DNA from 2 places in the Luteibacter sp. 621 genome. Region 1 is predicted to be linked to the other one. Evidence: riboswitches for the same ligand, from Rfam matches in the RefSeq annotation. Region 1 holds a riboswitch; the other holds the start of a gene.
The links. Region 1 has a riboswitch for thiamine pyrophosphate ahead of ABIE56_RS10145 (TonB-dependent siderophore receptor). Riboswitches for the same ligand answer to the same signal wherever they lie in the genome.

Region 1 (12,088 bases):
CGACAAAGTAACCTTGCCTACCCGGCAAGCAAGGCCCTGCCATGTACAAGCATGTGAACCTCCTCGCCCTGCGTCTATTTGTGCGCGTCGCGACCCACGGGAGCTTCTCCCAGGCGGCGGCCGAGCTGAATCTGCTGCCTTCGTCCGCCTCCCGGCATATCGCCGCGCTGGAACATGCGCTTGGCCAGGCGCTGTTTACCCGCCACTCGCGCGCGGTGCGCCTGACCGATGCAGGGCAGCGCTATTACGAATCCGTGCGCGAGGCGATCGAGCAGATCGACCAGGCCGGGGAGCACATCGGCGAAGAGGACGAACCGCGTGGGCGGTTGAAGATCAGCGCGCCACCCGCGTTCGCGCGGCGGCATCTCGCCCCCATCCTCATGGCGTTCCAGGAGCGCCACCCAGGCGTTGAACTGGACTTGTGGTTGACGGATACGTTTTCCGATCCGGTGGAAGCGGGCATCGATGTGTCCATCCGCATTGGCGAGTTGAACGATTCACGCATGCTCGCGCGGCTCCTGGCGTTGCAGAAGTTCGCGCTGTGCGCATCGCCGGCTTATCTTGAGGCGCACGCCGCCCCACGGGTGCCGGCAGATCTCGCAGAACACAATTGCCTTGTGTACCAGGCGCCGTACGGCCCACAGAAATGGCACTACCGCCAGGGTGAGAGCACGTTCGTGGTCGCCGAGGCGGACGGCAACGTGCGCAGCAACTACATCGAATACCTGCTGGAAATGGCACGCGGCAACAAAGGCATCGTGTGCTTTCCCACGTGGTTGGCCAGCCGTTACCTTGAGCGTGGGGAACTGGCACCGGTGCTCACCGACTACACCTGGGCACTGGAGCCGGATGCCCTCGGAATCCACGCGGTCTACCCGGCCAACAGGCAACGATCGCGCAAAACCCAGAGCTTCCTGCAATTCCTTGGCGATGCCATCGGCGAACCGCCGTACTGGGACCTGTGGCAGCACGCGCCTTTGCCCGGTGTGAAGCCTCGCCGCCGCCCGCCGTCAAAAGCGTGAGCACTGCACGTTTATCGTTGCGGGCATACCGGATGATGGTCGCGTACCTGCGTGGCAAGCCAGCCGCGCGCCTCATCGACGGTGCCGAGGGCGTCACGCAGGGCGCCGTGGCTTACCAGCGACGAAGCAACGCGTAGCAACACCGCAGCCAGCACCTGCCATTGCTCCGCATCATCCGGACCTAATGCGCGCATTCTTCGCTGGAACGCGGGTGACATGCCCCAGCGGCGTATGGCGGCTTCGATACGGTCTTCTGGTTCGCGCAACGGTTTGACGCGGGCGAGTAACAGGTAACCACGCTTACGCACCGTCCCGATGTATCGCGGCTGTGCGGTGTTGTCGCCGAGCGAACGGCGGAGCATGGCCACGGCTTTGTGCACGGGGTTGTCGCCAAAGAATCCACCGCCCCAGCAGGTATCAAGCAACCATTCCAGGCTCACCACGTCGCCGGGGTGGCCAGCCAGGGCGCAAAGGACATCCATGTGTCGTGGTTCGAGTACCCGCACCTCGCCGCGTCGGCTGACGGTGCGTTGGCCAGGGCGTACGGTCCAGTCGCCAATGAGAAAGGGAGAAGATGCGAAGGACTGCTGCATGCCACCGGGGGCGGTCGCCGGCGGAGGCAACTGCTTGAGGTAATTGAAGTTTGCAAGTCCGTAAGGTTCCCGGAAGGACGTGAGAATGTTCTCTCGCCGACGGTACGCACCTGCCCAAACCAGGAGTAGGTAGATGCAAGGGAACCATGTAGGCGGCCACCGTGCGGAAGGCATTCTGTCACAGGGGGCGGCGCGGCCCGTGCGGGTTGTGCTGGCCGACGAGCAGGAACTGATGCGGGAGGGGCTTGCAGCCCTCCTTGATGCGCAGCCGCGCTTCGAGGTGGTGGGGAGCACGGGGGATGGGCGCGATTGCCTGCGCCTGTGCGTGGACAGGAAACCCGACCTGCTCGTCTTCAACGACAGCATGCCGGGCCTGAACGGCATAGAGGCGGCCCGTCGCGTGGCCGTGCGTTGTCCGCATACGCGCATGCTATGCCTGTCCGAGACGGCAGACCGGCCCTGCGTCCGTGCGGCATTTGATGCGGGTGCGCACGGTTACGTCCTGAAGCGCTGCACGTTCGCCCATCTGATCGACGGCATCGAGAGTGTTCTTTCCGCGCGATACCACGTTAGCCCCGAGCTTGCGCACATCCTGGTCGAGGCGTTCCGCCAGGGGGACGATCCTGCATCGGTGCTCACCCCGCGTGAGAAGGAGGTCGCGCAGCTGTATGCCGAAGGCTTATCTACCCGCCAGATCGCCGAGCGCTTGCATATCAGCATGAAGACGGTAGGCACGCACAGAGAACACATCCAGGCCAAGCTGGGCGTGGAGGGCATCGCCGACCTGACGCGATTTGCGTTGCGGGTGGGCCTGGTAACGCTGGAGTCGTGAGAGCTGATGGATGGTTCGGCACAAGCACGACGTGCATCTCAGGCCATCGCCGATACCCCCGCGCCGCTCATGCGGCGATAGTGAATCCACGGCGAACTCCGCCGACGCAAGGAGAAAGCGATGCCCACGATGATGAACGCCACGCGTGATTTGGCAAGCGCGCCACGATGACGGGAACGCCGCTTGAGGGCCTGATCGAAGCCATGGCAGGTGCCGTGGTCGAAGCCCAGGCCCGCATTGAACAGGCCCAGGTGGCCAGGCTCGGCGAATACTTTGATGAAGACAATCGACCGAAAAGCGTGGTCATTCGCATGCCATCGATGCAACCAGGCGCACGGGATGGGGATGAAGATCTATACCGTGCGCCGCTGCTGCCACTTGTGCCAACAACGTCGCTGCGCATCAAGGATGTGGAGATCTGCTTCGATGCCGAACTTGGTTCGTTCGTTGAGAGTGATGCCGCGGACGACGATGGCGCGGCAACGCTCGGGCAAAGCCGGTGGGCGTTCCTGTCGAAGATGCGCAAGCGATCCGTCGCGCTGGATACGGCGGCGCGGCGCGGCGACAGCGGCGTGGGCAAGGTGCAGGTGAAGCTGCGTGTCGAGGGTGTTGAACCCACGGACGGCGTGGCGCGGCTCACCAATCATTTAACGATGACCCAAGGGGTCTTCCAGACGTTCAGGCCGGGCGACTAACCCCCCCCCACACCCGGCCGAACCCCGCGGCGCATGAGGCACGGCGGGCCAATGTCGATACGTAAAGGAGTGACGTTATGACGATTTCCGAACAGTTCCGCGGTCTGCCGATGGGCGATCTCGTGGGCGCGCCGCTGATGGCGGCATGCGAGGCACAGGTGCGCCTGGCCCAGGCCACGGCAGACTTCATCAACAAAGTGGGTTTTGAGCAGGACGCAGAGGGCAAGAGCACCGGTACGACGCGCACATCCGCGTTCAAATTCACCCGGCCGGTACAGAATGCCGCCGGCGAATGGGTCGACGAAGCTGTCGAGATGAACGTGCCACTGCTTTCCATCGTGAAGGTGCCGACCCTGGCCGTGGAGAATGTGGACATCACGTTCGATATGGAAGTGAAGGCGGCCACGCACGACAAGAGCTCGCTGGATATCGGTGCCACGGTTGATGCATCGTGGGGCGGGTTCGGTGCGAAAGTTTCGGTGCAGGGCTCCGTGGCATCGCATAAGGAAAATACCCGCACCACGGATAACTCGGCCAAGTACCACGTGAACGTCCAGGCGCGTGATGGCGGCATGCCGGAAGGGCTTGCGCGTGTCATGGATATCCTGCAGACGGCGGTGGTGGCAAAGACCGGGACGCCGAAGGCTCACGATCCGGCCCGGTCGTCTTCGCCGGCCACGTCGGCGGACCCGGGTTGAGAACCCCTGTGACCTGATGATCGACAGTCGTGGCGCCGCGGCGCCACGACCTTCCGGGAGTAGTGATGTTTGATCTCACCGATGTCCGCTACGTGAAGCGGATCGTGGTTGGCAGCAATAATCCTAACCAGATGAGCGCTGAGACGCAGACCGAGGAGGCGCGTGAATTGCTCAATCGCTGCCTCAACGATTCGCCGCGGGGGAGGATCCTCGCCACTGAAAAGAGCTTCACGATCCTGCAGATCGGCGAGCACCAGGTCGTCCTGCAATGGATTTGCTACCAGGTGGGATTCAACCGAAAGCCTGCATGGTTAAACGAATGACCGGGCACGCGACGCGCTTTCCGCTGATGGCGCTGTTGGACCATCTTCGGGAGGTGATGACCAGGACGCGGGGGCCGCGCGTATCACTGATGGAGATTGAGTTCGAGGGATATCTCTCCCGCGACAAACGCGGCGAGGTATGCGTTGCCCTCAGGCGTGGCCGGTTCGCGTGGATGGCACGTACAAAGCCGCGCCGATTGAAGGTGCGCTGCGACGCCGGCAACGGATGGATACCGCGACTGTATTGCGATGGCGAAGCCATCGTTTCCCCGGGGACGCTTGTCCCGTTTTGACAAGGAGTCGAACATGACACATGGAACAATGACAAGACTTATCGCGGCAGGCCTTCTCGCGTGCGTGGGGGCTGCAGCGCACGCCTCCTCGATCGATGGTGCGTGGCAGGGTGTGGTGCGTGATGGTTCGCAGGCCGTTCGCACGACAGTATGGCGAAAAGCCGAGGCAATTCGCGTGCATTTCGGTGAGCCGCGAAATTGCGCGGCCGCGGCTGAATTGCTTGAGGAGTCTGGCGGAAGCTCGCACTTTCGCTTCAAGCCGGCCAGCAACGGTGGTGGCTTCTGCGAAGCCCTATATCCCGGCGACTTCGTGCTCAACCCGGAAAAACAGGGGGTTTCCATACGATTCCAGCGGCGTGGCTCGACATGGTCGGGCAACCTTTCCGAGACCGCCAACCCCTGAGGAGGTGTCATGGATTCGTTGCTTCTGAATCGTTTCTGGCTGCTTCTCGCTGCCGTGGGTGGCGCGGTACTTCCTGTCGCCATGAGCAAGGTCGGCTCGCGAGGACGTGCCGTCGTACAGGTGATCTGCGGAACGCTGATCGCCGTATTCATCGCGCCAGCGTTTCAGCGCCATTTCCTTCCTGACGCGGATGTCGAAATGCAGGCTGGTGTGTCGTTCCTTGTCGGCTGTTTCGGGCTGAAACTCACATCTATCGTGCAACGGGTCCTCGATCGCCATGGCGATGGTATCGCTGATCGCGTCGTGTCCCGCATCGCTGGAGGTGAGAAGTGATGGCTGTCTTGCTTGTAGTTGATTTTGTCGCCTGCCTCACGGTGATGTTGATGTCCGGATGGCTCATCACCGAGCAACGGCTTTCGCGATTCGCGCGCGTGGCGTGTGCGTTGCTGGTCGCCGGGGCATGCGTCAATACGATTGGCATCTACGGGATGCTCGCCAATGTCGATGGCTTCTTCTATGGCGACGTATGGCCCAGCGAAGTGCTCGTTGATATCGGCGTCGCCACGCTGATGGTGCGCTGGGCCCTGCGGCTGCACCTGGCGCCCCGCGAGCCGGCCTGCCCCTGATGAAGGCCCACTGGCGGAGGGATGCCCCAGGCGCCCCATCGTTGCGCGAAATCGGCATGGAACGCGTGTAACCCCAGCGTGGCCGGGCAAAAGCCGGGAGGATCGGCGTGGGGAGGGCGTCTGGGGGCGCCCTCCCCATGATCGACCCGCCGGCAGTCGCCGCGTCGTGTGGTGGCCCGGCATCACCTATGGGGATTCCGCCATGTCCATCTCGTTCCGTACGCTCCTCGTCTCGCTGTCGTTCCTCTCGCTCGGTGTGGGCGCTGCCCAGGCCGGTCCAACCCACAGCGCCGCAAGCGCCAGTGCGCGCCCAGGCCACGTGGCCACGCTGGTCCAGCCCTCCACGGCCGCCGTGGTGGAATGCAAGAATCCGATCGAGTGTTCCTCGCGTTTGCTCTAAGGCCTTGAACGGGCGTCGTCGGGCCTTGCCCGGCGACGCTCGCCCGTAGGCTCAGCGCCGCGGCGAGGGGGCGGGTGCTGGTGCAGGTGCCGGCACGCCGGGGTGTGCGGCAAGGCGTGCCGCAGCGACCCGATGCGCAACGCGCACGCCGAAGATCAATGCCGTGGTCGCGACGAAGGCGAGGACGGCCTGGGAGCGGATCATGGCGGGATCCTGCAGGTGGAACGATGTGCTTGCCTGGGCCACGCTGGCCAGCATGCCGCCCACGGCCGCACCATGCCATCCATGCCGCAAGGTCAGCGCGATGACCGGTACAGCCATGCCGACGCGAACCCATGTCAGCAGGCCATCATCTTCGCCGGCGCCGTTAGCCACCAGTAACAGCAATGCGAGGCAGGGCACGGCGAACAGCACGGCGTCCCGCAGCAGCGGGCTATGGCGGATCGCGGACCAGGTAACCGTGCGGCGAGGCAGCAGGGCGATCCGCTCGCGAACGGCAAGAATCAGCGGTGTGAGGGTGAGGGCGCCCAGATAGCAGCCGAGGACCCAGGCCAGCATCAGGGGCAGCGTGATCGCCGGCGTTGGCGAGCCATCAGCCATGTTCACCGTGGACAGGACCAGGGCATTGGCGGCCGTGGTGATCACCGCGCAGATGAGCGTCGCCGTCAGGATATAGCCCATGTTCACCTCGCCATCGGGGCGAACGACCGCGTAGCGGCTGCGCAACCAGGCCATGGCAGGCATGCAGACCAGGATGGGCGGGAGGGCCGCCATGCAGGCCCAGAGCACGCCGAAGCTCGAGGCATGCAGGGCAGCCATCTCGGCGATGGGCAGGGTTTCGCCAACGGCCAGGGCGGCCCAGTAGCGGCGCGGCACGAGCAGCAGGCAGGCCAGTCGCAGGCCAGCCGGGAGCATCCAGTGTGAGAACGAGATATTGCGTGTGAGCTCGTAGCAAGCGGCATACGCGCCCGCGACCGCCAGATAGCGGCCCCAGGCCAACGGATCCGTGTGGGAACTCCTCACTGCCACCCTCAATGCCGCCGTCGCGACCGTTCGGAAAAAGCCGCCGTCCGGAACAGTCCCGTTACAGCTGACGCTTTCTTGGTGAATGATATAGCGGCAGTAGCCAGGCGGAATACAGCGCCATCACGAAGATTTGCCGAAATAGCGTTCCGGTCGGCAAGGCGTGGCGGACCACGCAGTTTCTCCACAAATGGGGTGCTACCGTCCGCCCATGAACCTTCGCGACCTCCAGACCCGTTTCGCCTCGACCCTCCGCGGTGGCCCGGCCGTGGAAGGCCTGGATGGCCGGGGTATGGCCGTGTATACGAACCAGTACCGGTCGCAGCTGGTCGCCTCCCTGCGCGATACCTACGCGAAGACGCGCCTGTGGCTGGGCGATGGTGTGTTCGACGAACTGGCCGAGGCCTATGTGGCGGCGACGCCGCCGGATTCATGGACGCTGGACGCCTACGGGGAGAGCTACATCCCCTGGCTGGATGGGCACTACCCTGCGGATCCGGAGATCGCGGAACTTGCCTGGCTGGACTGGCACCTGCGGCGCACCCTTTCCGGCCCCGATGCGCGCCCGATCGGTCTGGATGGCCTGGTCTCCGCCGATTGGGATACCGTGGAAATCCGCTTCGTACCCACGCTGCGTTTTCGTTGGACGCGCAGCAACGCCGCCGCCATCTGGCATGCGCTGGCGAGCGAAAGAATGCCCCCGGCCGCGGAAATCTTCGATGTCGATGCGGGGGTACGTGTGTGGCGCCGGGATTTTTCGCCCCGGTTCACCAGCATGCTGGCGCCGGAGTGCGCCTGCCTTGATCTTGCCCTGGCCGGGGCGTCGTTCGGTGAGATGTGCGAAGCGCTGACGCGCCTGCACGAACCGGATACCGCGGCCCGGCAAGCGGGAGCCCTGTTGCGCAGCTGGGTGGAAGACGGGATCGTCGACTCGCTCGTCGGCGACTGATCCCGTGGAAGGCGGCGCCGGCGCCGCTACACTTCCACGATGATCGATGACGCCCACCTTGCGCATGGCCTGGCCGGCGATGAACTACCGCCCGATTGGCCCGCTCTCACCGAGAATGAAGTCACGGCGCTGCTGGCGAGCGTGCCGCTGGCTGGCGCGGCGCGCGCCATCCGTTGGCGTTCGCCGCGTCCGCTATCGGCGGCGGCGTTGGTGGAAACGGCACTCGGCACGGTTTTCGTGAAGCGCCACCACGCGAGCGTACGTTCCGCAGAGGCCCTTGCCGAGGAACATCGGTTCGCGGCCAGCCTGCGCGCAGGGGGCATCCCCATACCCGCGGCTTACCCCGATGGCGAAGGCCACACCGCGCTGGCCAGGGGCCAGTGGGTCTATGAAGTGCACGCGCCGGCGCGGGGTGCGGATATCTACCGTGATGCGTTCTCGTGGTCGCCTGTGGGTGGCCTGCGCCACGCGTGGCTGGCTGGCGCCATGCTGGCACGCGTGCATACCGTGGCTGCGGGGTACGACGCGCCCCAGCGCACCACGCATATCCTCGTGGCCAGGGCAGAGATCGTTTCCGCAGCGGACCCGGTGGTTGCCCTCGAGGCGCAGCTTGGCGACCGGCCGGCACTGGCAGCCTACCTGCGTGACCGAGACTGGCATGAAGAATTGCGTGGCACGCTTTCGCCCTGGCACGCGCGGGCGCACGCAGGCATGGCCCGCCAGCCTCGCCTATGGACCCACGGCGACTGGCACGTTTCCAACCTGTGCTGGAGTAACAGCGGCGATGATGCCGCGATTACGGATGTGCTCGACATGGGCCTGAGCGCAGCAACGTTCGCCCTGTACGACCTGGCGACCGCCATTGAGCGCAACGCGATCGCATGGCTGGATATCGCGCGCGGCGAGATCGGCCATGCCGACCTGGCGCTGGCGCTGATCGCGGGTTACCAGAGCGTATGCCCGCTCGATCAGGGCGACCTTGACGACCTGGCCAACCTTTTGCCCATCGTCCATGTGGATTTCGCCCTGTCCGAGGTGGAGTACTTCGAAGGCATTACCGGGCGGCGTGACCACGCCGATGTGGCCTGGTACACCTTCCTCCATGGGCATGCCGCCTGGTTTGCCACGCCGCCGGGCCAGCGCCTGCTTGAGCAGATCCGGCACGCCGGGGCCGGATTCGTGGTTCAATAGAGGCCTTGAAGCGGGGGTGCCTGGCGTTGCCAGGCTGAGAGAGTCCCTTGGAACCTGACCCGGTTAGTACCGGCGTAGGGAGCTTGCAGAGTCACGGAGCCTGCCTTGGGGCCGGTCCGTGCCCGCCGTCGCTTCGTCCGTTCCCCACGAAGACGACCATGACCCCGATCCGTACCCCGCTCGCCCTTGCCGTGCTGTCGCTCGCCGGTGCCGCCCATGCTGCCGACGATGTTCCGCAGCAGGCGCGTACGCTGCCTTCGATCGACGTGCATGCCAATACCGCCGCGGGCTACCAGGCAGCCGATACGCAGCTGGATACGTTCGGAAGTTTTGGCAGTGCCCCGCTGCATGACACGCCCGCCGCCATCACGGTGATCACGCGTGCGCAAATCGATGACCGGCAGCCGCGTTCGTTGAGCGAACTGGTCCGCGGCGATGCCGCGATCAACGATAACTACGCGCCGGCGGGCTACTACCAGGATGTGTCGATTCGTGGCTTCCCGCTCGATCTCGCGACCGGGTTCCGCTTCAACGGGATGATCATGTCCGCGGAGCAGCTGATGGCGCTCGAGGGCAAGGAGCGCGTTGAAGTGCTGAAGGGCCTTGGCGGCCTTGAAGCCGGCGTCGTTGAACCCGGCGGCCTGGTGAATTACGTAAGCAAGCGCCCGGCCGAAGTCCATAATGTGACCCTTGGCACGGATTCGCATGGGTCGGCGTACGAAGCACTGGACCTTGGCACGTGGTTCACGCCGACGTTCGGCGTGCGCGTGAACGCGGCGCACGAACGTACGCACGGCGTTGTCGAGCATACGGATGCCCGTCGCACGTTCCTCTCGATCTCGGCGGACTGGAAAGTCACCGATAAGGCGACGCTCCTGCTCGATACGGACTACCAGACGAGCGGTGGCCGTTCGGCTTCCGGTTACCAGTTGCTGGGCGGCACGGAGATTCCCGAACACCCCAGCCGTACGCGCCTGCTGGGCTACCAGCCCTGGCAGCGGCCGGTGGGCATTGACTCAAGCAACACCACGCTGCGCTTCAATTACCGTTTCAGCGACCAGTGGAACGCGCAGCTCTCCGCGGGCCATAGCCACACCGTGATCGATGACAATGTCGCGTTTGCGTATGGCTGCTTCTATGCCGAATCGTGTGCGAGCGGTGCCACGCCCGGGTACTTCTTCGCGCCAAACGGCGATTACGATGCGTACGACTACCGTAGCCCCGACGATACCCGGCAGAACGACGAAGTGCGCGCATCACTAACGGGAGCGTTCGCCACGGGCACCATCGATCACGAACTGAACGTGGGTGCCACTGCGTTTCGACGCACGGTGGACCAGCGCGCGGACGTCTACGACTACGTCGGCACCGCCAATATCGATGAGCAGGTGGTCCCGGTGTTTCCCTCATCGCCCAACCAGCCCGGTCCTTCCGAGCGCCGCCTGACCGATTGGCAGCACACGCTCTTCGCGATCGATCGCGTGCACCTGTCCGACACCTGGCAGGTGCTGGCGGGAGCGAAGTTCGTGAAGCTGCACGAGCGTGCCTACGACGACGCGGGCGTGCTCGAGCGTGATACGCGTATGACGAAAACGCTGCCCCAGGCAGCGGTGTTGTGGCAGCCGGTATCAGCGCTGACCACGTACGTGAGTTACGGCGAGGGTCTTTCACTCGGGCGCGAGGCTCCCTACTGGACCTCGAACGGCAGCACGACGTTGCCGCCGCTGCATTCCCGGCAGATCGAAGCGGGCGTGAAATACGCCGTCAACGATGCGCTCGACCTCCAGGCGGCGGTCTATCGCATCCGCCAGCCGTACCAGTTCGCGCAGCCAGACAGTACCGCCGAGGGCTTTACCTTCGTGCAGCGCGGCCAGGAAGTGCACACGGGTGTGGAGCTGAACCTTGCCGGCCGCGTTACCGATAATCTGCGGCTTACCGCGAGCGCTAACGTGATCCGCGCGCGTGCCGAAAATACCGGTACGCCTTCGTACGAGGACCACCAGGTAGTGAACGTGCCGCGCTACCGCACGGCGGTCTATGCGGATTACAGCCTGCCGTTCGCGCCTGGCCTGGCCGTGCTGGGTGGCTGGCGCTACGCCAGCAGTAACGTGGCGACGCCCGACGGTACTACCCGCGTCCCGGCGTACCATGTCTTCGATGCGGGCCTGCGCTTCGCGACGTCGCTTGGCGGGCACGCGATGACCTGGCGCCTGAACGTCGATAACGTCTTCAATCACTTCTACTGGCGCGATACCGGCAGCTCGGGTGGCGATAGCTACCTGTTCCCAGGCATGCCGCGGCTCGCAAGGCTGTCGGTGACCTATGAACTTTGAGCTCTCGTTTTTCGAGCTGGCCGCGGCCATCGTGAGCGCGGCGGGTGTGTGGCTGACCGCGCGCCGCAGCCCGTGGTGCTGGCCGGTGGGCCTGGTCTCGGTCATCGCCTACGCATGGATCTTCGTCGATGCAAAGCTGTATTCCGATACGTTGCTCCAGGTCATCTTCGCGCTGCTCATCGTTTACGGCTGGCACCGCTGGATGCGCAACCTGGATGACAGTGGCCACGTGCGCGTCGCCTCGCTGGATACGCGAAGCGCCACGTTGCACCTCGCCGTCGGCACCGCCGCGGCACTTGCCCTGGGCTACGCCATGCATCGCTGGACCGATGCATCGCTACCCTGGCTGGATGCAGCGCTCACCGCGTTCAGCCTTGTCGCGCAATGGTGGCAGGCACGACGCCACGCCGCCGCATGGTGGCTGTGGATCGCGGTCGATGTGATCTACGTCGGCGAATACGTTTACAAGTCGCTGCCGATCACCGCCGTGCTCTACGCCGGCTTTGTGATCTTGGCGGCCATGGGCTGGCGCGCATGGAGCCGCGAGCGCGCGGCGGCCGTGGCAGGCTGATACAGATCCGATAGCGGGTGCGGCCTCGACCGCTGGAATGGCGAGCCGTAAGGCCCGCCATCCACCAGCCTGCTTAGCTCTGCGGCGGGAGCAGGGGCACGCATTCCGCGCCGTTGCACTCGATGTGCAGCTTCTG
Region 2 (12,088 bases), on a different contig from region 1:
TGGACCCCTGGTACGGGATGGGCTCGGGCGACATGCTCGAGGTGGCGCACATGGGCCTGCATGTGGCGCAGATGACCTCGACCGCCGGCGTCGCGCACTGCTTCGATGCGGTGACGACCAACGCCGCGCGCGTGCTCGGCCTGGAGGGTTACGGCATTGCGCCGGGCAACCGTGCCGACTGCGTGCTGCTGCAGGCAGGCGATGCCTACGAGGCGATCCGGCTGAAGGCGAATCGCCTGCTGGTGGTTCGCGGTGGAAAAATTCTTGCCCGCTCACCTGAACGGCGCACCGAGCTGTTCCTTCCGGAAAGCCCGTCAAATCTGACACTTGAGTTTCGGCCTGGCTCGCTTTACTGAACGCGCGGGTTCAATAGCTGTCGCGTTACTTAATACTTTCGCGGATCTTTCAAAACCAAGCTCTTCCGTTCAGGTTTCCATTCCTAGGATGCGAATCGTCGGTCCCCTTCCTGCGGATCGTCACTGAGAGAGCCGTGATGAAAATGATGCTGCGCACCGCCCTCGCCGCCCTGGCGCTTGCTGCTACGACGGCAGCGGCTGCCGCTCCGGCCCCGGACCACGATCATGACCGCGACCGCCGCGGCCACGATGATCGCGGCCGTGGTGACTGGCACCACGACAACGGCTGGCACGGCCACCGCCCGCCCCCGCCGCCGCCGCGTTACTACGGCCACGGCTACTACCACGGCGGCCCTGGCTACTATCACCGCCCGCCGCCGCCCCCGCCGCCGCGCTATTACGGCCACTGGGAGCGCGGGCACCGCTACTACGGCCGCAACGTGGTCGTGTATGACTACGGCAGCTACCGCCTGCGCCAGCCGCCGCGCGGCTACCACTGGGTCCGTGAGAACAACGATTTCCTGCTGGTCGCCGTCGCGACTGGCGTGATCCTCGACATTGCCACCCGCTAAGCCGGAGAGACACTTATGAAGATGATTGGCAAACTTGCGTTCTGCCTCGTGGCCGCCGGCTCGATCGCCCCCGCCTTCGCGTGGGATCCGCCGCCCCCGCCGCACCATGACGATCGCGACCATCACGATGACCGCGACCACCACGACGACCATGGCCGCGACTGGCATGACGACCGCGGTGACCACCGCGGGCCGCCGCCGCAGCGCTATGCGCATCACGACTGGCAGCGCGGCCACCGTTACGACGGCCGCGTCGTTGTCGTGGACGACTGGCGCACCCGCCGCCTGCGCGAGCCGCCGCGTGGTTACCACTGGGTGCGCGATGACGACGATGGCCAGTTCCTGCTGGTGGCCGTCGCCACGGGCATCATCACGGACATCGTGCTGCAGAGCCACTAAGCACGTAGAAAACCTGTAGGAGCGGGGGGGGGGGGGGGGGGGGGCGGGGCCGGCCCCCCCCCCCCCCCCCCCCCCCCCCCCCCCCCCCCCCCCGCTCCTACAGGGGCCGGCACGCTCGGGGCCACATCACCCCTACCGCAGCGCACAACACGTTTCCCCGCCTCCCCTGCCTATACTCGGGGCGAGCCCTGCAAGGGCTCCCACAATTCGGGGAGGCTTCGATGCTGCAACAGTACGGTTTATGGATCGCGCTGGGATGTGCGGTCGTGGCGATTCTGTACGGCGCGTTTTCGGTCAGTTGGGTCCTGGCGCGTTCGCCGGGCAACGAACGAATGCAGGAAATCGCAGCCGCCATCCAGGAAGGCGCCCGTGCCTATCTCAACCGCCAGTACGCCACCATTGGCGTCGTCGGCATCGTGCTTTTCCTCGTTATCGGCATATTCCTCGATTGGGGTACGGCCATCGGCTTCGCGCTGGGGGCGCTCCTCTCGGGGGCCACGGGCTACATCGGCATGAACGTGTCGGTTCGTGCCAACGTTCGTACCGCAGAGGCCGCCCGGAGCGGCCTTTCTTCTGCCCTGGCGGTGGCGTTCCGCGGCGGCGCGGTCACCGGCATGCTGGTGGTGGGCCTGGGCCTGCTGGGTGTCGCCGGCTATTACGGCGTGCTCCTGCACATGGGCTACGAGCGTACGCACGCGCTGCACGCACTGGTCGGCTTCGCCTTCGGCTCTTCGCTCATATCGATCTTCGCCCGACTCGGCGGCGGCATCTTCACCAAGGGCGCCGATGTGGGCGCCGACCTGGTGGGCAAGGTGGAGGCCGGCATTCCCGAGGATGACCCGCGCAACCCGGCGGTGATCGCCGATAACGTGGGCGATAACGTCGGCGACTGCGCCGGCATGGCCGCGGACCTGTTCGAGACGTATGCCGTCACCCTGATCGCGACCATGTTGCTGGGTGGTGTGATGGCGACCGAAGTGGGTCCCTCCGGCGTGCTCTACCCGCTGGTGCTGGGCGGCGCTTCCATCGTGGCCTCGGTCATCGGCACGTTCTTCGTAAAAACCCGCGGCGGCAAGATCATGAATGCGCTGTACGCGGGCGTGTTCGTATCGGCCCTGCTCGCGGCCATCGCGTTCTGGCCGATCACGCAATCGCTGATGGCGGACTCCGCGTTCGGCGCCAATCGCCTGTTCGGCTGCGCGGTGATCGGCCTGGTGCTGACTGGCGCCATGGTGGTGATCACCGAGTACTACACCGCCACCGAGTACCGCCCGGTGCGCCATGTGGCGCAATCCTCGACCACGGGGCATGCGACCAACATCATCGCGGGCCTCGGTGTCTCGATGAAATCCACGGCACTGCCGGTGCTGGCGGTGTGCGCGGCGATCTGGGGCGCGTTCTCGCTCGCCGGGCTTTACGGCATCGCCATCGCCGCCACGGCCATGCTGAGCATGACCGGCATGGTGGTCGCGCTGGATGCGTACGGGCCCATCACCGATAACGCCGGCGGCATCGCTGAAATGGCCGAGCTGCCAGCCGAGGTGCGCGGGGTCACCGATCCGCTCGATGCGGTGGGCAACACCACCAAGGCCGTGACCAAGGGCTATGCCATCGGCTCGGCCGGCCTCGCCGCGCTGGTGCTGTTCGCCGACTACACCCACAACCTCAACCTGCACTTTGGCGGGGCGGATGTTCGCTTCGATCTCTCCAACCACTACGTGATCATTGGCCTGCTCATCGGCGGCCTGATCCCGTACCTGTTCGCCGCCATGGCGATGGAAGCGGTGGGCCGTGCGGCCGGCGCGGTGGTGGAAGAAGTCCGCCGGCAGTTCCGCGAAATCGCCGGGATCATGGAAGGCACGACCAAGCCGGATTATTCGCGCGCCGTGGATATGCTCACCCGCTCGGCTATCCGCGAAATGCTGGTGCCTTCGCTGCTGCCGGTACTGGTGCCGGTGGTGGTGATCTTCGGCTTCAAGTGGCTGGGCGGCCCCGAAGCGGGTGCGCAGGCGCTGGGTGGCGTGCTGATCGGCACCATCGTCACCGGCCTGTTCGTGGCCATTTCGATGACCACCGGCGGCGGCGCCTGGGATAACGCCAAGAAGTACATCGAGGATGGCAACTTCGGCGGCAAGGGCTCCGATGCGCACAAGGCGGCCGTCACCGGCGATACCGTGGGCGATCCGTACAAGGACACCGCCGGCCCCGCCGTGAACCCGCTGATCAAGATCATCAATATCGTGGCGCTGCTGCTTATTCCTCTGCTCTGAGGTGCAGCCCATCGCGCGCAAGCGCGCTCCTACACGAGCCTGCGCAGGCCTCGTGTAGGAGCGTGCTTGCACGCGAAACGCCCCCGATCACCCCGGACCGAAGCGGCATTTGTAGGAGCGCGCTTGCACGCGAAACGCCCCCGATCACCCCGGACCGAAGCGGCGTTTGTAGGAGCGTGCTTGCACGCGAAAAGCCAACGAAGCGTGGACGCGGGCGCCTATATGAAGGAAGTCATGGCCCGTAAGCCCACCCCGCTAGGGTAAGGTCCTCAGGTGATTTTTCGCCCAAGGACCACCCGCCCATGCACCGACGCTGGATTGCGCTGGCCATCGCCCTTACCTTCAGTGGCATGACCCAGGCACACGAACCGAACAAGACCCCCGCCGCCCCGGCCACCCAGGCCGCTGGCGATGACGAAAACCTCTGGCTCGACGACATCGACGGCGCGAAGCCGCTCGCATGGGTGAAGGACGAGAACGCGAAGACGGTGGCGACATACGCCTCATCGGACGAGTTCAAGACCCTCGATGCCCGCATCCTCGAGATGCTGGATTCCGACGCCAAGATCCCGATGGTCAACAAGATCGGCGATCACTTCTACAACCTGTGGCGCGACAAGCAGCACCCCAAGGGCATCTGGCGGCGCACGACCCTGGCCGAATACCGCAAGGAAAGCCCGGCGTGGGAAACCGTGATCGACGTGGATGCCCTCTCGGCCGCCGAGAAGGAAAACTGGGTGTGGCACGGCGTGCAGTGCCTGAAGCCGGATAACCGCCTCTGCCTGGTCTCGCTGTCGCGCGGCGGTGCCGATGCCGACGTCATCCGTGAGTACGATCTTTCCACCAAGCGCTTCGTGAAGGACGGCTTCAGCCTGCCCGAGGCGAAGAGCCAGGTGGCCTGGATCGACAAGGATCACCTGTTCGTCGCCACCGATTTCGGCCCGGGCAGCACCACCGATTCGAGCTACCCGCGCATCGTGAAGGAATGGAAGCGCGGTACGCCGCTGTCCTCCGCCACCACGGTGTACGAGGGCAAGAAGACGGATATGTCCATCTCGGCTTACCGCGACCTCACGCCGGGCTTCGAGCGCGAGTTCGTGATGCGCGCGCTGGAGTTCTACAGCAGCGAAACCTTCGTGCGCGGCACGGATGGCAAGCTCACCAAGGTCGATGTGCCCAACGATGCCGAGACCGACGTCGAGCGCGAGTGGCTGCTGATCGAGCCGCGTACCGACTGGAAGGTGGGCGGCAAGACCTACCCCTCCGGCTCCCTGCTGGCCACGAAGTTCGATGATTACATGGCGGGCAAGCGCGATATCACCGTGCTGTTCACGCCGGATGAGCACAGCTCGCTGGCCAGCCATTCGTGGACGAAGAACCACCTCATCCTGAACCTCATGCGCGATGTGGTCAGCGAGATCCAGGTGCTGACCCCGGCGACCAACGGCCCGTGGAAGAGCGAATCGCTGGGCGGTGCCCCGGCGCTCAGCACTATGGCCGCCAGCGGCATCGATGCGGACGAGGGCGATGATTACTTCCTCACCGTCTCCGGCTTCCTGCAGCCCACCACGCTTTACTACGGCGTGCTTGGCAAGGGTGGCCAGGACGCGCTGAAGCACACCCCGGCGTTCTTCGATGCCTCGAAATTCACCGTGAGCCAGCACTTCGCCACCTCGAAGGACGGCACCAAGGTGCCCTATTTCGAGATCGCGCCGAAGACCATGAAGGCCGACGGCACCAACCCCACCCTCGTGTACGGCTACGGCGGCTTCGAGATCTCGCTGCAGCCGGCCTACCTGGCAGGCCCGGGCCGCTCGTGGCTGGAGAAGGGTGGCGTCTACGTCATCGCCAATATCCGTGGCGGCGGCGAGTACGGCCCGCGCTGGCACCAGGCGGCGCTGAAGGCCAACCGCCCGCGTGCCTACGAGGATTTCGCAGCCGTTTCGCAGGACCTGATCGACCGCAAGATCACCACGCCGAAGCACATGGGCATGATGGGCGGCAGCAACGGCGGCTTGCTGGCCGGCAATATGCTGACCAAGTACCCGCAGCTGTACGGCGCGGTGGTGAGCCAAGTGGCCCTGCTGGACATGAAGCGCTACCCGCACATGTCGGCCGGCGCCTCGTGGATGGCCGAGTACGGCGACCCGGACAAGCCGGAGGAATGGAAGTACATCCAGACCTTCTCGCCGTACCACAACCTGCACAAGGGCACCCATTACCCGGCCGTGCTGTTCACCACCTCCACCCGCGATGACCGCGTGGGGCCGGTGCACGCCCGCAAGATGGCCGCCCGCATGCAGGCCATGGGCTTCGATGCCAGCTTCTACGAGAACATCGAGGGCGGCCACGGCGCCGCGGCGGATAACAAGCAGGCCGCCTTCATGAGCGCCCTGGCCTACACGTACCTCTGGGACCACCTGAAATAAGGCCCCGGCCCGGGGCCGTTCCGGGGGCTGAACGGCCCCGGACGGTCCCCGCGCCCCGTCCGCCCGCGTTCTTGTATCCTATTGGGCTGCTTCACTATCCCAACTGCATCAAGGAACGCCCATGGGCCTGCACCTCGTCCCCGCCGGCAAGAATGTGCCGGACGAAATCAACGTCATCATCGAAATCCCCAAGGACGCCGAGCCGGTCAAGTACGAAGTGGACAAGGACAGCGGCGCGATCTTCGTCGACCGCATCCTCTCCACCCCGATGCGCTACCCGTGCAACTACGGCTACGTGCCGGGCACCCTGGGTGGCGACGGCGACCCGCTGGACGCCCTGGTGATCCTGCCGCTGTCGCTCGTGCCGGGCTCGGTCATCCGCTGCTACCCGGTCGGCATGCTGAAGATGTCCGACGAAGCCGGCGCTGATGAAAAGCTGGTCGTGGTCCCGGTCGAGAAGGTGTTCGCCGGCTACGCCCACATCCGTGACATCAAGCAGGTGTCCGGCCACTGGCTGGAGCGCATCGGCCACTTCTTCGAGCACTACAAGGATCTGGAGAAGGGCAAGTGGGTGAAGGTGGAAGGCTGGGTCGGCGCCGAAGAGGCCAAGGCCGAGATCAACGCCGGCATCGAGCGCTACAAGGCGTCCAAATAAACAAGGCGATGTAGGAGCGTGCTTGCACGCGAAAAGCCAACAAAGCGGTGATGCGGCACGCCCGCCTATCCGTCTTCGCTAGCACCCATCGCGCGCAAGCGCGCTCCTACAGAAAGCAAGAGGCCCGCTGTGCGCAGCGGGCCTTTTCTTTTAGCCGCGGCCTAGCAGGCCGCGCAGGTCGATAATGGCCGCGTTGGCACGCGAGATGTAATTCGCCATCACCAGTGAGTGGTTGGCGAAGAAGCCGAACGGCGAGCCGTTGAGCACCACCGGGCTACCCAGCGATTTCTGCGACTCCTCGAGCTCGCGGATCACCTGCTGCAGGCTGGCATCGGCGTTCTTGCTGCGCAGGATCGGGCCGAAGTCGTGGCGGATGGCCTTGAGCTGTTCCAGCAACGTCCACGTATAGCCGCGCGCTTCGTAGAAGTTATCGTCGATCTTGTTCCAGGGCGTCTTGACGTAGACCGCCTTGGACGCACCGGCATTTCCGGCCACGTCCGCGTTGGGCGCCGCATCCACTTTCAACTGGCCGACGCTGGCGGAAAGGCGCTGCGACAAGGACCCTAGCCGTGCGGACACCGTTTGCAGGTAATCGGCGAGGTTATCGGCGCGCGCATAGAAATGCGCATTGCCATCTTCGGCATCGCTCAGGCGGCCGAGGTAATCACTGAGATCATCCACGGCTTTGCCGTATTGCGATTCCGAGCTGGGAAACAGCCAGCGATCGTTCGGGCTGTTGAGCAGCGGATCGGCCTCGCCGAGCGCCTTGTCCTCGGTGGACTGGGTTTGCGAGCGGCTGAAGTCGTTACGCAGCGCGCGGGCCAGGTCGCGCGAGGCGGTCAGCGAGCCAAATTCCCAGTTGGGAATGTTGTCCATGAACGCGCCGGGCGGGAACTTGTCGTTGCTGAGGTAGCCGCCCCGCTTGTCCATCAGCGTATCCACCGAGCGGATCAGCGTGTAGGTGGTGACCGCGCCGGTGCTCATGGGCCGGCCGATATCCTTCATGTGGGCGGTGGTGACCTGCACCGGATCGAACTGCGCCGGCTCCTTGTCCCACCACCACATAAAGAACAGCAAGAGCAGCACCAGCACCGCGACAGGCACGGCGATAAGCAGGCTGAGCGGGCGGCGCCTGCGGCGGGGCGCAGGCGATGGGGCGGCGGTCGCGTTCATGCTGATCCTTCTCCGGTGCGAGCGATGCCCCAAGCTTACCTAATCAGTGCTTCGAGGGTTTCGCCGGTTCGCCCTTCTTACCCAGGTTTTCCAGCAGCGTGGCCATGTCCTCGGCGTGTTCTTCTTCCTGCGCCAGGATGTCTTCCATGATCCGCCGGGTGGTCGGGTCGTCGTCGCCAATGTAATTCACGATCTCGCGGTAGCTATCGATGGCGATGCGCTCGGCCACCAGGTCTTCCTTGATCATGTCGACCAGGTCCACGCCTTCCACGTAATCGGCGTGGCTGCGTGAAAGCAGGCCTTCCGGGCTGAAATTGGGCGTACCGTCGAGCTGGGTAATGCGCTCGGCGATACGGTCCGCGTGCTCCTGCTCCTGGGTTGCGTGCTCCAGGAATTCGGCCTTCACGCTCTGCGAATGAATACCCGGTGCCATGTAGTAGTGGTACTTGTAGCGGAGCACGCAGACGATCTCGGTAGCCAGTGCTTCATTGAGCAGTTTGATCACCGTCTCGCGGTCGGCGCGGTAACCGGCGGTCACCGCGCCCTTATCGATATGCTCGCGGGCACGCTTACGGATGTTCTCAATATCGCTCACAAAGGGTTTCACGCTGGCCATTGCCTGTGCTCCATGGAAGGGGAGTTGGGTAGGGCCACGACGGTAGGGCGGGCGCCGAAAAAACGGGGTGAAGGCGGGTTAATGCGACGCATTAACCCATGTAGGAGCGCGCTCGCGCGCGATGCTCCTACGCCTTGCCGTAAACCTCACCGCCCTGGGCACGAAACTCCAGCGCCTTTGCATCCATGCCCGCGGCGTAGTCACGCACATCCTGGGTAATCTTCATCGAGCAGAATTTCGGGCCGCACATGGAGCAGAAGTGCGCGCTCTTGTGCGCATCCTTCGGCAAGGTCTCATCGTGCATGGAACGCGCCTTCTCCGGATCCAGGCCCAGGTTGAACTGGTCGTCCCAGCGGAACTCGAAACGCGCCTTCGACAGCGCGTTATCGCGCACCTGTGCACCCGGGTGCCCCTTGGCGAGATCGGCCGCGTGCGCGGCAATCTTGTAGGCAATGATGCCATCGCGCACATCCTGCCGGTCCGGCAGGCCAAGGTGTTCCTTCGGCGTGACATAGCAAAGCATGGCCGTGCCGAACCAGCCGATCATGGCGGCACCGATCGCACTGGTGATGTGGTCGTAGCCGGGCGCGATATCGGTGGTGAGTGGGCCCAGCGTGTAGAACGGGGCTTCATGGCATACGGCCAGCTGGCGGTCCATGTTCTCGCGGATCAAGTGCATCGGCACGTGGCCCGGGCCTTCCACCATGCACTGCACGTCGTGTTTCCAGGCCACTTTGGTGAGTTCGCCCAGCGTATCGAGTTCACCGAACTGCGCGGCATCGTTGGCATCCGCGATCGAACCCGGGCGCAGGCCATCGCCCAGGCTGAAGGACACATCGTAGGCCTGCATGATCTCGCAGATGTCCTCGAAGTGCGTGTAGAGGAAATTCTCGCGATGATGCGACAGGCACCACTTGGCCATGATGGAGCCACCGCGCGAGACGATGCCGGTGACGCGGCCGGCGGTCAGCGGCACGTAGCGCAGCAACACACCCGCATGGATGGTGAAGTAATCCACGCCCTGCTCCGCCTGCTCAACGAGCGTGTCGCGGAAGATTTCCCAGGTCAGGTCCTCGGCCACCCCACCCACCTTCTCGAGGGCCTGGTAGATCGGCACGGTGCCGACGGGCACGGGCGCATTGCGCAGGATCCACTCGCGGGTCTCGTGGATGTGCTTGCCGGTGGACAGATCCATGATCGTGTCGGCGCCCCAGCGGATCGCCCACACCAGCTTTTCCACTTCCTCGGCGATGCCGGAGCTCACGGCGCTGTTGCCGATGTTGGCGTTGATCTTGGTGAGGAAGTGCCGGCCAATGATCATCGGCTCGGCTTCGGGGTGGTTGATGTTGGCGGGGATGATGGCGCGGCCGCGGGCCACTTCGTCGCGGACGAACGCCGGCGTGATGGCGGCGGGCAGGCGGGCGCCGAAGGCTTCGCCCGGGTGCTGGGTGCGCAGGCCACTGGTCGCGGCAAGGGCTTCCAGCCGCTGGTTTTCACGCAGGGCGATGAACTCCATTTCCGGCGTGACGATGCCGCGCCGGGCGTAGTGCATCTGGGTGACATTGGCCCCGCGCACGGCCCGCAGGGGTGCTCGCTGGGCAGGAAACCGGATCGCGTCGAGACGGGCATCGCCGGCCCGCGAGCGGCCAAAGGTGGATGAGAGGCCATCCAGCCGGCTCACATCGCCGCGCCCGGCGATCCAGTTGGCGCGCAGCGGCGGCAGCCCGGCGGCCAGATCCACGGTGTAGCCGGGGTCCGTATAGGGGCCTGAGGTGTCGTACACGACGATAGGCGGGTTGTCCTCGCCACCGAACAGGGTGGGCGTGGCGGCCTGGGTGATCTCGCGCATGGGCACGCGCAGATCGGGACGGCTGCCGGTCACATGGACCTTGCGCGATCCCGGGAGGGGGGCGGTAACGGAGGCGGACAGCTCGCGGGCGGCGCGGGCGAGGTCTTCGGAGATGGCATTCATCGGCTTCTCGACTCAGGTTGAGGGAGAAGCGGACGCGCCGCCACGGGGCACCGGCGCGCATACGCGCACGGCGACCGTGGACAAAGCTTCCTACGCCGGTACTGACCGGATCAGGTTCAAAGGGACTCTCTCAGCCTGCGCACTATGCGCCGGCACCCCCGCTTCGGGGCTGATTCAAGCACGAAGCGGGGAGGAACGCGAGGCTTAACCGCGCGGCGCGTAGGCGCGCATGAACATCTCGACCGCGGCGAGGGCGTTGTTCTTCACCTCTTCGGCGAACTGAACGGCGCAATCCTCGCAGCCAAACAGGCGGCGGATGAGCAGATCGCCCTTGAGCAGGGCCAGGAACTGGGTGGTGGCGCGGCTGACATCGGGGATCTCGAGCTGGCCGCGCTCGGCGGCATCGCCCAGCAGGCGGCTCATCAGCTTGTGCATGCGCACCGGGCCCTCTTCCCATACCAGGCGGCCAAAGCGGGGGTTACCGCCCGACTGGCAATCGGAAAGGATGGCGCGGAAGGTGCCCACGGATTCCGTGTTGGTTTCCATGGCCGCGTGGCGGCTGGCGATATTGGTCAGCGTGGCGCGAATATCGGCGCCGGCGCTGAAATCGAACAGGTCATCGGGCAGGCGTTCCTGCACGTGGGCGCGGATGACCTCGCGGAAGAGGTTGTCCTTGTCGCCAAAATGGCTGTAGACGGTGAGCTTGGACACACCGGCCGAAGCCGCGACGGCATCCATGCTGGTACCGGCGAAACCGCCCTGGGTGAAGAGCGCCTTGGCGGCATCGAGGATGGCCGCGCGCTTCTCCATGTCTTTCGGACGCCCCGGGCCCTGGGTCTTCATTTTCGGGCTGGCGTTCATGGCTGCACCTTCACAAACAAAAGTTATGACTTTATTATACGCGGCGGTTCAGTTATTTCCAGCATGGCGCGTATCTTTTTGTCGCGACAGCAAGTGGGAACACGAGCGGAACCGCCGTCCTACCTTAGAATGATGTGGGGCCGCGTGCCCGCGGTCTCCATGGCTACCCGGCCCCGCCCCCCGCCTGCCATTCAGCCGGCATGGGGTTCAGCCTTTGGGGGTGACTTACGTCAGCCCCGGGCGGTGACTTCCGGCACTTCGCCTGAAAGCACCGGGACCGCAGCCTTTGCACATCAGGAAAAGCGGCTTGTAACCCGTTATCCTTCCGAATCTTTTTTCAGCTTTTCGTACGGGATTGAACACCATGGCGATGAATTTCGAGCAGGCCCGCCAGAACATGGTCGAGAACCAGGTCCGCCCCTGGGAAGTGCTGGAGTACTCGGTACTCGACACCCTGAAGGCGATCCGCCGCGAGGATTTCGTGGCCCCGGCCCACCGCAATGTCGCCTTCGCGGACCTGAACCTGCCCCTGGGGCATGACGAGGTCATGATGAAGCCGGTGATCGAGGGCCGTGTCCTGCAGGCCGTGGCGCTGACCAAGACCGATGAGGTCCTGGAAATCGGCACCGGCTCGGGCTACCTCACGGCCTGCCTGGCCAACCTGGCCGGCAAGGTAACCAGCATCGATATGCATGCCGATTTCGTGGAAGCCGCACGCCAGCGCCTTTCGGCCGCCGGCGTGGCCAACGCCACGGTCGAGGTGGCCGAGGCGGTCAACGGCTACA

Region 2: linked by a shared signal. The riboswitch ahead of thiC (phosphomethylpyrimidine synthase ThiC) and the one ahead of ABIE56_RS10145 (TonB-dependent siderophore receptor) in region 1 are both predicted to bind thiamine pyrophosphate.

The regions. Positions count from the first base shown of each region.
Region 1 covers NZ_JBNDKI010000007.1:136,945-149,032, forward strand. The annotation lists gene ABIE56_RS10080 (LysR family transcriptional regulator) at 42-1,022, shown strand; gene ABIE56_RS10085 (winged helix-turn-helix domain-containing protein) at 1,034-1,789, opposite strand; gene ABIE56_RS10090 (LuxR C-terminal-related transcriptional regulator) at 1,749-2,447, shown strand; gene ABIE56_RS10095 (DUF2589 domain-containing protein) at 2,615-3,142, shown strand; gene ABIE56_RS10100 (DUF2589 domain-containing protein) at 3,220-3,840, shown strand; gene ABIE56_RS10105 (hypothetical protein) at 3,906-4,163, shown strand; gene ABIE56_RS10110 (hypothetical protein) at 4,470-4,859, shown strand; gene ABIE56_RS10115 (hypothetical protein) at 4,869-5,192, shown strand; gene ABIE56_RS10120 (hypothetical protein) at 5,243-5,485, shown strand; gene ABIE56_RS10125 (hypothetical protein) at 5,688-5,885, shown strand; gene ABIE56_RS10130 (MASE1 domain-containing protein) at 5,937-6,908, opposite strand; gene ABIE56_RS10135 (HvfC/BufC family peptide modification chaperone) at 7,120-7,857, shown strand; gene ABIE56_RS10140 (phosphotransferase enzyme family protein) at 7,897-9,048, shown strand; TPP riboswitch at 9,051-9,146, shown strand; gene ABIE56_RS10145 (TonB-dependent siderophore receptor) at 9,207-11,381, shown strand; gene pnuC (nicotinamide riboside transporter PnuC) at 11,371-11,952, shown strand; gene ABIE56_RS10155 (hypothetical protein) at 12,026-12,088, opposite strand, start outside.
Region 2 covers NZ_JBNDKI010000017.1:22,278-34,365, forward strand. The annotation lists gene ABIE56_RS16570 (amidohydrolase family protein) at 1-356, shown strand, start outside; gene ABIE56_RS16575 (RcnB family protein) at 494-928, shown strand; gene ABIE56_RS16580 (RcnB family protein) at 944-1,327, shown strand; gene ABIE56_RS16585 (sodium-translocating pyrophosphatase) at 1,549-3,597, shown strand; gene ABIE56_RS16590 (prolyl oligopeptidase family serine peptidase) at 3,948-6,026, shown strand; gene ppa (inorganic diphosphatase) at 6,148-6,681, shown strand; gene ABIE56_RS16600 (DUF2333 family protein) at 6,832-7,854, opposite strand; gene ABIE56_RS16605 (ferritin-like domain-containing protein) at 7,898-8,470, opposite strand; gene thiC (phosphomethylpyrimidine synthase ThiC) at 8,598-10,442, opposite strand; TPP riboswitch at 10,513-10,612, opposite strand; gene ABIE56_RS16615 (TetR/AcrR family transcriptional regulator) at 10,647-11,303, opposite strand; gene ABIE56_RS16620 (protein-L-isoaspartate O-methyltransferase family protein) at 11,668-12,088, shown strand, end outside.